DNA from 2 places in the Sphingomonas fuzhouensis genome. Region 2 is predicted to be linked to the other one. Evidence: riboswitches for the same ligand, from Rfam matches in the RefSeq annotation. Region 2 holds a riboswitch; the other holds the start of a gene.
What was found. Region 2 has a riboswitch for cobalamin ahead of U1H82_RS00520 (HoxN/HupN/NixA family nickel/cobalt transporter). Riboswitches for the same ligand answer to the same signal wherever they lie in the genome.
Positions count from the first base shown of each region.

Region 1: it holds a riboswitch for cobalamin, as region 2 does, so the genes downstream of both, U1H82_RS18025 (TonB-dependent receptor) here and U1H82_RS00520 (HoxN/HupN/NixA family nickel/cobalt transporter) in region 2, are expected to answer to the same signal.

Region 1 covers NZ_JAXSQY010000013.1:366-5,255, forward strand. Annotated here, with positions in the region: gene U1H82_RS18010 (DUF4142 domain-containing protein) at 651-1,235, opposite strand; gene U1H82_RS18015 (DUF3597 domain-containing protein) at 1,374-1,796, shown strand; gene U1H82_RS18020 (hypothetical protein) at 2,224-2,541, opposite strand; cobalamin riboswitch at 2,630-2,848, shown strand; gene U1H82_RS18025 (TonB-dependent receptor) at 3,029-4,890, shown strand, end outside.
Region 2 covers NZ_JAXSQY010000001.1:105,026-109,915, reverse strand. Annotated here, with positions in the region: gene cobW (cobalamin biosynthesis protein CobW) at 1-877, opposite strand, end outside; cobalamin riboswitch at 1,057-1,255, opposite strand; gene U1H82_RS00520 (HoxN/HupN/NixA family nickel/cobalt transporter) at 1,278-2,348, opposite strand; cobalamin riboswitch at 2,523-2,725, opposite strand; gene U1H82_RS00515 (septal ring lytic transglycosylase RlpA family protein) at 2,826-3,401, shown strand; gene U1H82_RS00510 (aspartyl protease family protein) at 3,456-4,682, opposite strand.

The sequences.
Region 1 (4,890 bases), on a different contig from region 2:
GCAATCCCGCTCATCCGGATAGATCGTCACGCTCTCGGTAGCCGTGACGGCCTGCCCGCGTACCGCAGGGGCTTCCAGCGTAGTGCGCAAGTCGGCCACCCACGCTTGGAATTGGACCTACAAGACGGATGATGCCCTTGGTCGACAGTGGCGTTTCGCGCAATCAGAGAGCCCTTTCTGCCTCCCGTTCGTCGATCATCTGACAAAGGGTGGGGTGGCGATACTCGCCACCAGATTTCGGAGAGATTGCCGATTGTTCGTTCGCCAAAACGCTTTCAGCGTTTCTTGCAGAGGCGGCGCACTTGCAAAGGCCGCCCAATAGGCGATCGCCAATCACTCTCCCTCGTTCATCAGGGCACTAAGCCCAATGCCTTTCGATCGGCGGTGACCGCCGCATAGGTTCGCCCTGTGAGCCTCTCGCACGGAATTCGGCAACTGCTTAAATCCGTTCGATGACGCGGAGGCAGATCACAGGGCTGGTCGACAAATGCGGCGGGTGCCATGTCGCTGAGGCTGTGCTGTCCGACTTTATGGCGCTGAACCCGGGACAGCCTTTCAGCCCTCATCATCTTGAGAAAGGCGAGCATGTCGACCATGCTCGCCTTTCTGGGGCATTCGGATGCGCCTGCGCCCGTCGAACGCTGTCGATGTTACGCCTTCAGCCCTTTGGCCATGTTGAGATGCGCGGTCACCGTTGGGATCAGGTCGGTCGCGAAGGTGTTGAGCTGTGGGGCATCGCCGGTCGTGGCATAGGCTTTCAGCGCGTCCAGCGTCTGCTGGTGTCCGGCGGTTTGGCCTGCGATATAGGCTTCGTCGAACGCCTTGCCGTTCAGACCCTTCAGCCGATCCAGCGTCTGCTGCTGCTCGGCGTTCAGAGCCGGGTTGGGGGTGAGGGCGGGCGTCATTCCGGCGGTCAACGTCTTCAGCTTGGCGGTCGATGTCTCATGCGCTTCGATCATCTTGCGGGCGAAGGATTTGACCGAGGCCGAAGCGCCGTTGGTCAACGCCAGTTGGGACGTTGCGATCTCGAAGGCGTCGCTGGCCGCGGCCGTGTTGGCAAAGCTCTGCGCGGCGCTGGTCGTTGCGGTCTGCGTTGAGGCGGGCGCGGTGGTATCCGCTTGGTTGACGGTATCGGCACCGTTCGTCGTGTAGGTCGACGCATTATCCTGGTTCCGGCCACAGCCCGCCAGCGCGAGAAGGGCGGTGGTGGCGATAAGTGTCGTACGGATGGTCATGGCAAACCCCTGAAATTGCGAAGGAGATGGGGGATAAGCGTCTGTCGGGCGATGACGTTCCCATGCGGTGGACCCGGATGGGCCGCTACGTCGTTGAAGCGCGCATCGCCGCGAACCGAACAGCGAAGGAACCAGCCCATGAGCATCTTCGGCAATATTCTGAACAAGATATTCCACCATGGCGGCAACGCCCAGGCGACGCCTGCCCCCAGTCCGGCTCAGCCGACGCCCGCACCGGCCCAAGCCCCGACCCAAGCCGCACCGGCGGCCCCGGCGCCCGCCGCCCCCGCGTCCGCACCGCAAACTGTCGATGTCGGCGCGGTCCTGTCCGAAATGGCGTCCATGAAGGGCGGCGGGGGCCATTATCAAAGCTCGATCGTCGACCTGCTCAAGCTGCTCGACCTCGATTCCAGCCTTGCCGCACGCAAGCAGCTGGCCGACGAACTGGGCGTCCATGCCGCCGAGGATGGTTCGGCCGAGCAGAATATCGCGCTTCACAAGGCCGTGATGGCGAAGCTTGCCGAGAATGGGGGTATCGTTCCCGACAGCCTGCGGAACTGATCCTGGCCGATGGCGACAGGGCCGGGGGCAGCTTGACCCCGGCCCTGTCATCCCCCTCAATTCCGCAAGAGTAGCGGCACCATGGCCGGAAGGCTGCGCCGACAGGTCTGAAACTCATGGCCGGTATCGGGTGAGACATAGAGGAGGCTGTTGATCCGAGCCTTTCTCAGTGCCTCGGTATCGGCGCGGGGATCGCTGCGCGGGCCGGGCGCAAATCCTCGATTACCGATGGGGCAGCGGACTGAGCCCAGGCATCGGGGCCGTCATCATCAGCGTCGCCGTTGCGGGGCGGCACGCTCGTCTCCTCGGCCATGCGCTTCGACGTCGATCCCGGCTTTGCCCCACCCCAAAGCCCCAGGATGCGGCGCGCCTCCTGACCGGATCGCCATCGCTGATGCCCGGCGCTGGAATATGGGAACGTCCCCGGTCAGGCTTTCGCCTTGCGACCTCGCCTGGCAGGGGAGGCCTTCTTCCCTCCTTCGGGGGGCTCGTCCGACTCCACCAGTTCGACCACCTCGAATTGATAGCCCACCCAACCGCGCTGCCGTACCGCTTCGGCCATGGCGGCATCGTTCGCCATGGCCGCCTTGCGCGACTTGGCGTGGCCCCAGAACACGTCCGTCTTGCCGCCACCCAGATCGGCGACGATCCGCCAATAATGGGTGAAGGGCTGCGATGTCGGGCCGATCGTCTTCACATAGCCATCGGGCATCGTCGCGGTCAGATAGCGGTTCTTGCGTGCCATCCCGCCGCCATAGCGCAAGCGTGCCGCCACCTCATCCCGCTTGACGCATCATAAGGCTTCCGCTTAGCGATGCGCGGCCGGAATGATCCGGTGATATGATCGCGCCGGTTCCCCCGACAAGGGGGATTAAAAGGGAACACGGTGAGGGCTTTGGCCCGAATCCGCGGCTGTCCCTGCAACTGTAAGCGGTGAGCGGAACTGCACGGATCGGCCATAGGGGCGATCCAGCCACTGGGGTAACCTGGGAAGGCGCATGTTCCCGCGATGACCCGTGAGCCAGGAGACCTGCCGGCGTCAGGTCGCTCATGCCCGGTCCAGGGGATGGTCGAGGCTAGGTCCGTTCCGACGAGCGACGCCATAAGTGGCGGAGGCGCATGGGTGGCCATGGGGAATGCGGAAATTGGCGTGCCGCACGCATGGCATCCGGCCGTTCGGCAACGATCGGAAGGCCTCGGCTTGTTCGCGACAAGACGCTATGGGCAATAAAATGATATATCATAACAGAATTGGACAGGTCCGACTGGGCCTGTGGGGCGGTGCGGCGCTACTGCTAGGGGCGACCGAGGCCGGGGCGCAAAAGCTTGAGGAGCAGGCAGGCGATCCCACCGTGCTGGTGATCGGGTCGCGTGAGAAACCGGCGCTCGATACGCCCAACGCCACCGGCAGTCGGCTGGGCCTGACCCCGTTGGAGACGCCCGCCAGCATCATGACGCTCGACGGCGACACGATCCGCGCGCGCGGGGACCTGTCGATCGTGGAGGCGGAGACGCGTGCGCCCGGCCTGTCGAGCGTCGCCGATCCGGGCAATGGCGGCACCGCCTTGGCCGCGCGGGGATTTTCGGGGCAGGGATCGGTGCTGCAACTGATCGACGGCGTGCGGCTGTTCCCGGCGGCCGGGACGATCACCTTCCCCACCGACCCCTGGATGGTCGAGCGGATCGACGTGTTGAGCGGCCCCGCCTCGGTTCTCTATGGGCAGGGGGCGCTGGGCGGTGCGGTGAATGTCGTGATGCGCGCGCCCACCGCGCAGACCCATGGCCAGGCCGAGATCGGATACGGCGCGCAGGACAGTTTCCGCGCCGCCGCCGGGCTGGGTGGGCCGCTGACCCCGACGCTCGGCTATAGGGTGGATGCCAGCTATCACCGGTCGGACGGCTATGTCGATCGGGGGCGGTCGGACAGCGTCGCGCTGTCGGGCACGCTGCGCTGGACCCCGTCCGCGACACTGGCGGTGACGGTGCGCGGCGATCATGGCGACCAGCGGCCCATGACCTATTTCGGCACCCCGCTGATCGACGGGCGGCTGAACTTGGCGGTGCGCGATCGCAACTATAATGTCGGCGATGCGCGGATGCGCTTCCGCGACGACCGCGCCTTGATCCGGGTCGACTGGACGCCGAGCGCTTCGGTCAGCCTGTCCAACATCGCCTATGTCCTGACCAGCGACCGCTTCTGGCGCAATCTGGAAAGCTATTGCTGGGTGGGGGCCAGCGGCGCCTGCGCCGACGGATCGGCGGGCACGCCGGGCACGATCCGGCGGAGCAGCAATTACGGCATCCGCCACGACCTGACCCAATGGGGCGATCAGGCCAGCGCGACCTGGCGCACCGGAATCGCGCCGGGCGTTACCAATGCCCTGGTCGTCGGCTTGGACGCCAATCTGGTCCGCTTCACCCATGAGAACGACTTCGGTTCGGTCGAGCAGGTCGATGCGGTCGATCCCTTCGCCTTCGATCCGGGTCGCTTTCTGGATACGCAAGGAATCGCCCCGCGCTATCGCACCCGCACCACCGCGCTGGCGGTGTTTGCCGAGGACCGGGTGACGCTCGGCCCGAAATGGTCGGTGGTCGGCGGTGTGCGCTACGAGGTCGACAATGTCCGTCGCTGGACCGTCGCTACGCCCGATCGCTTCGTGCTGGAAAAGACGTTCCGCAACGCGACCTGGCGGGCGGGGCTGGTCTATCAGCCGGTGCCGGCCCTGTCGCTTTATGCGCAATATGCCACCGGCGTCGATCCGCTGGGCACGCTGACCACCGTATCGACCGGGCAGGTGCAGTTCAGTAATGCGCGCGGCCATCAGGTCGAGGCGGGGGCCAAATGGCTGTTCGCGAACGGCCACGGCACCGCGACGCTGGCCGCCTATCGTATCGTCAAGACGGGGCTGCTCGTCCAGCGCACGCTTGGTAGTCCGGTCGAACAGGTCGGCCAGCGGTCGTCGCAAGGCGTGGAAGCCGCCGTGACGCTCGATCTGCCGCAGGGCTTCGGGATCGACGCGAACGGCACGCTGCTCGATGCGCGGTTCGACGATTTCCGCTCGGGCGGCGTCGATTATAGCGGCCGGACCCCACC
Region 2 (4,890 bases):
CCGCCACCGCCGCATAGCCCTTCACGCGGAGAATATCCTGCTGCTCGGCCAGCGTGACGATGCGTTGGGTGAGCGCCTCGGGGCTCTCCACCTCGCCCAGCATCACCGAGATGCTGTCGAAATCGTCATGCTCGTGATCGTCCGCACCGTCATGGTGCGAGGGGCGCGCGGCGATATCGTCCTCGGCGGCGGCCTCCAGGCCCAGCACGATCTCGGCGGAGACGATGCCGTCGACCGCCTCGACCATCGGCAGCGGGCGTGGGGCCTCGGCGGCGATGATGGCGCGCGCCTTGGCGACACCCTCCTGCCCGGCAAGGTCGGCCTTGGTCAACAGGACGATGTCGGCGCAGGCCAGCTGGTCCTCGAACACTTCCGACAAGGGGGTTTCATGATCGAGGCTGGGGTCGGCGGCGCGCTGTGCCTCGACCGCGTCCAGATCGGGGGCGAAGCGGCCCGCCGCGACGGCCTCCGCATCGGCGAGCGCCACCACGCCGTCGACGGTGATGCGCGAGCGGATCGCGGGCCAGTCGAACGCCTTCAGCAGTGGCTTGGGCAGTGCCAGCCCCGAGGTCTCGATCAGGATGTGATCCGGGCGCGGCTCCATCGCCAACAGCTTTTCGACCGTGGGGATGAAGTCGTCGGCGACGGTGCAGCAGATACAGCCATTGGCCAGCTCGACGATATTCTCCGCCGGGCAGTCGGGGATGGCACAGGACTGGAGGATGTCGCCGTCGACGCCCAATGTGCCGAACTCGTTGACGACCACCGCCAGGCGACGGCCGCCTGCGTTTCGGATCAGGTGACTGATGAGCGTGGTCTTGCCCGCGCCCAGAAAGCCGGTGACGATGGTGACGGGGACCTTGGATAGGTCACGCATGGTAATTCTCCGACGCGCCGGACGAGCGAGCGCGGAAGGGGCCCATCGCCGGAGCGGTGACGGACGGGCGCTGTCGAATGCGTCCGCCCCGCTTGTCGGCGACCGATGCGGCCCCGGCCGCATGGCTTCGTCGCTCCCCGACGGAGAACCGTGCCCCGACCACCCCCTGGGTCCAGGCAAGAGCGACCATGACGCCGGCAGGTCTCCTGGCTCGCGGGTCGAAGCGAAGGAGATGCGCCTTCCCGGATTGGCTCCAGTGGCCGTGCCTATAACAGCACCAGCATCGCTCGCTCACCGCTTACAGTTGCAGGGACAGCCGGGGATTTTCACCCCATTCCCGTTAAAGCCCTTGCGGGCACCGGCGCGATCTTCGAGGGCTTTCGCTCCCGATCAGCGGCATTTATCCCGCCGCGCTGGGCTTTGCAATTCGCGCCTCCATCGCCGCGAACCCGCGCCAGCGATAGAGGAGGAAACTCGCCCCCCAGCAGACAACGAACAGCCCGACGATCGCAAAGCCCAGCACGTTGAAATGCTCGGACAGCGCGCCCGCATAACGGAACGGCCCCGCCGTCCAGCCGAACCGCTCGGCCAGCAAGGCGGTCGCCTGGATACCGCCGATCACCAGCGCCACCAGCGCGGAAACCAGCGTGATCGTCATATTGTAATAGAGCTTGCGAAGCGGATGGACGAACGCCCACTCATAGGCGCCCAGCATCACCAGCCCGTCGGCGGTGTCGATCAGCGCCATGCCGACCGCGAACAGCACCGGGAAGACCAGGATCGTCGCCAGCGACACGCCGTCCGCCGCGTGCGACCCCGACAGCCCCAATATCGCCACCTCGGTCGCGGTGTCGAAGCCCAGCCCGAACAGGAACCCTAACGGCGCCATGTGCCAGCTGCGCCGGATCAGCCGGAACAGCGGGCGGAACAGTCGCGACAGCGGCCCCTGCCCCGAAAACAGCATGTCGGCATCGGCCTCGGCCATCGGTTCCCCGCGCGCGACACGCCGGAAGCGGGTCCAGACGTCGCGCAGGATGATCAGGTTCATGATCGCGATGGCGAACAGGAAACTGGCCGAGACGATGGTGGCGATCGTCCCGCCGCTTTGCCCGAACGCCTCGAAGTCGGACAAGGTACTCGCCGCCAGCGCCACCGTGGTCGCTGCGATCAGCACGATGGCCGAATGGCCGATCGCGAACCACAGGCCGACCGCAATGGGACGCTGGCCGTCCTGCATCAGCTTGCGGGTGACATTGTCGATGGCGGCGATGTGATCGGCATCGACCGCGTGCCGCAGCCCCAGGCTATAGGCGAGCAAGGCGGTGCCCAGCATCAGGCTGTTGCCCGCGAACACGCTGAACGCCCAGCCCCAGACGGCGATATTGACGATGACCAGCGCCCCCATCAGCAGCGCGACGCGGTGCTTGAGCGGTGGACGTGTCAGCGAGGTATGGGCAGAAACTTCGGACATGGGTGGATAACCTCCCCCAAAGCGCCATGGCGACTGGCGGCCGACCTTCCGCTCGCGCGGTCGTCCCCGGTCGAAGGCGGGCGCGCGCCCGGCCGGGTTCCGATTCGTGTCGGCCAGGTGGCGTCGCTCGAATGATACAATATATCCTAGCCATGACCACCCCCTGGATCGCGGCAAGAGCGACTCGCACCGGCAGGTCTCCTGGCTTGCGGGTCGAAGCGTTCCGCGATGCGGCCTTCCCGGATGGCTCCAGTGGCTGTTCCCTGTTGCAGGAACCGGCATCACGCGCTCGCCGCTTACAGTTGCAGGGACAGCTGGGGATTTTCACCCCATTCCCGTTTCAAGCCCCGAAGGGCACCGGCGCGATCGACCGGCGGTGGAGCTGAAAGCCCCTGCCGGTCGGCACGGGGATAGTCTGCGGCGGATGGAGGCGCAAACCGCTTTATCGGGCGGTGCGCGCGGCTTAATCCCGCTGCCATGATCGATGTGAGACGATTGCGGCAATGGGCCCCGGCGGCAGCGTGCCTGGTGGCGGCGTGTTCGGGCGGGAATTACCGCCCGGTCAGCGATTTTCCGGTGCGGATCGGCAAGCCCTATACGGTGCGGGGCATCACCTATGTTCCCGCCGAGGACACGACCTATGACATGCTGGGCTATGCCAGCTGGTATGGCAACGAATCGGGCAAGCGTACCGCGAACGGCGAACGCTTCCGCCCCGGCTGGGCCACGGCGGCGCACACCACCTTGCCCCTGCCCAGCTATGTCGAGGTGACCGCGCTGGATACCGGGCGGCGGATCATCGTGCGGGTCAATGATCGTGGACCCTTCGCGGGATCGTCCCGAATCATAGACCTCTCGCGCGGTGCCGCCGAGCAGCTGGGCCTGCGCGCGGTCGGTAAGGCGGCGGTGCGGGTGCGTCGGGTGGAGCCGGACGAAAAGGACCGCGAACGCCTGCGCCACGGCAAGGCGGCGCGGCCCTTGCCGCCGGTATCGGATGCAGTGCGGGCGAATTTGCTGTCGCAGATCGCGGCGGCGGGGATGGCGGTTCGGTAAAAACAGCAGTTCCGCCAGTTTCGGGCGTTCGGGCGGGCGGAATGCACGCCCGGGTCAGTAGAATGAGCGGAGCGTAATCGCCCGGGACGGACCGTCGCAAAGCTTCAGTACGTGGCGAGTGCCGGATGCCGCCCTGCTCCAATAACCATCGAGCAACTCCTGCGAGACCGGCCTACCGTCGATCGCACATATCTCGGCCCCCGCTTTCAGCCCCGCCGTCATCGCGGGCGAGTTCCGCATGACATGCGCGATGGCCCATCGACCGTCGCGAACGAACCCCTGTATGCCGTCTCGGCTTCTCTTGATCGGAGCAGCAGGCCGGGTTCGAGGCTCCAATGTCATCTGCCCTGCGGTGAGATCGACCGTCATGTTATAGGCGCGCAAGGTCCCCATTCCGACCAGGGCCTGGATGCCCGATCCCACCCAACCGCTAAACTCAATAGTGGCATAAGCGTCGGCAACCTTATGCTGGCCGATCATGAAGTCCGTCACTCGGCCCAGCGGCTGAGTCGCGGTGCCGCCCGCACCGATCGATGCTATGTCGGTCTGAGGCTTGAATCCCGCCACCTCGGCTATTCTCGCGGACAGGGACATTGGATCATCACTGCCCGTGTCGATCATGACCGGTGACACGGACTTGCCATTGACCGAGATGTCCGTGACCAGTCTGGAATTATTCGGGCCAACCCTGATCGGGATGCCGTCGCTCAGAGGGATCGTACCGCTTTTCATCAATCGGAAGCGATGATGATCCTGATCGACCTGCCATTCGAAGGGGCCGAGCAAGGGTAGGCCGATCACGACATCGACGCCTTTCAAATTCGAAACAGCAAGGTTGCTGAGATCAAGGACGGTGACGGCACCGGGCTTTATCGTGCGAAAGACACCGACGTCGATCGCAACGGAGGGTGTGGTGTAATATTGGGTTGGTCCCCCCACACTAAGGGGCGGCTTGCCCCATGGCGTCAACGGGAGGTGATGGGCGTCCGCATAGGATTTGCTGACGGCGAGATAGTCGAATCCGGTGTCGATCATGGCCTTGGCGGGCTGACCGTTCAACATGACGGGGATGACGATGTGGTTACCCTCAGGATTGAAGTCTATCCACCCCGATCCCGCATCCGGTATCCAGAACAATGGCGGGTTGGTAAATGTGGCTGGCAGCGGAGTAGTAGCGTCCTGCGCTTGCACGGGCATGACACCGACAATTGCAGCATAGGCGACAAGCAATTTGCGAGCTGCAGCTGCTCTTCGTTCCCGTATCGCCGCCAGTTTGCTCACCATCGCCCCCCAAAACTCTGATGCCGTTCCATCAGATGGGTACAATGCATCCTCTTATGGCGTGCTTGCAAGCCATCGCCTCGGCCCGGGCCAATTCGGCCCGCCATGACGCCAAACCTCCGGCCCTCACTCCGCGCGAGACAAGCAGAACACGCCAGAAACGAAAAAAGCAGGCTTTCGCCCGCTTCATCGTCGTCCACCGATGTCA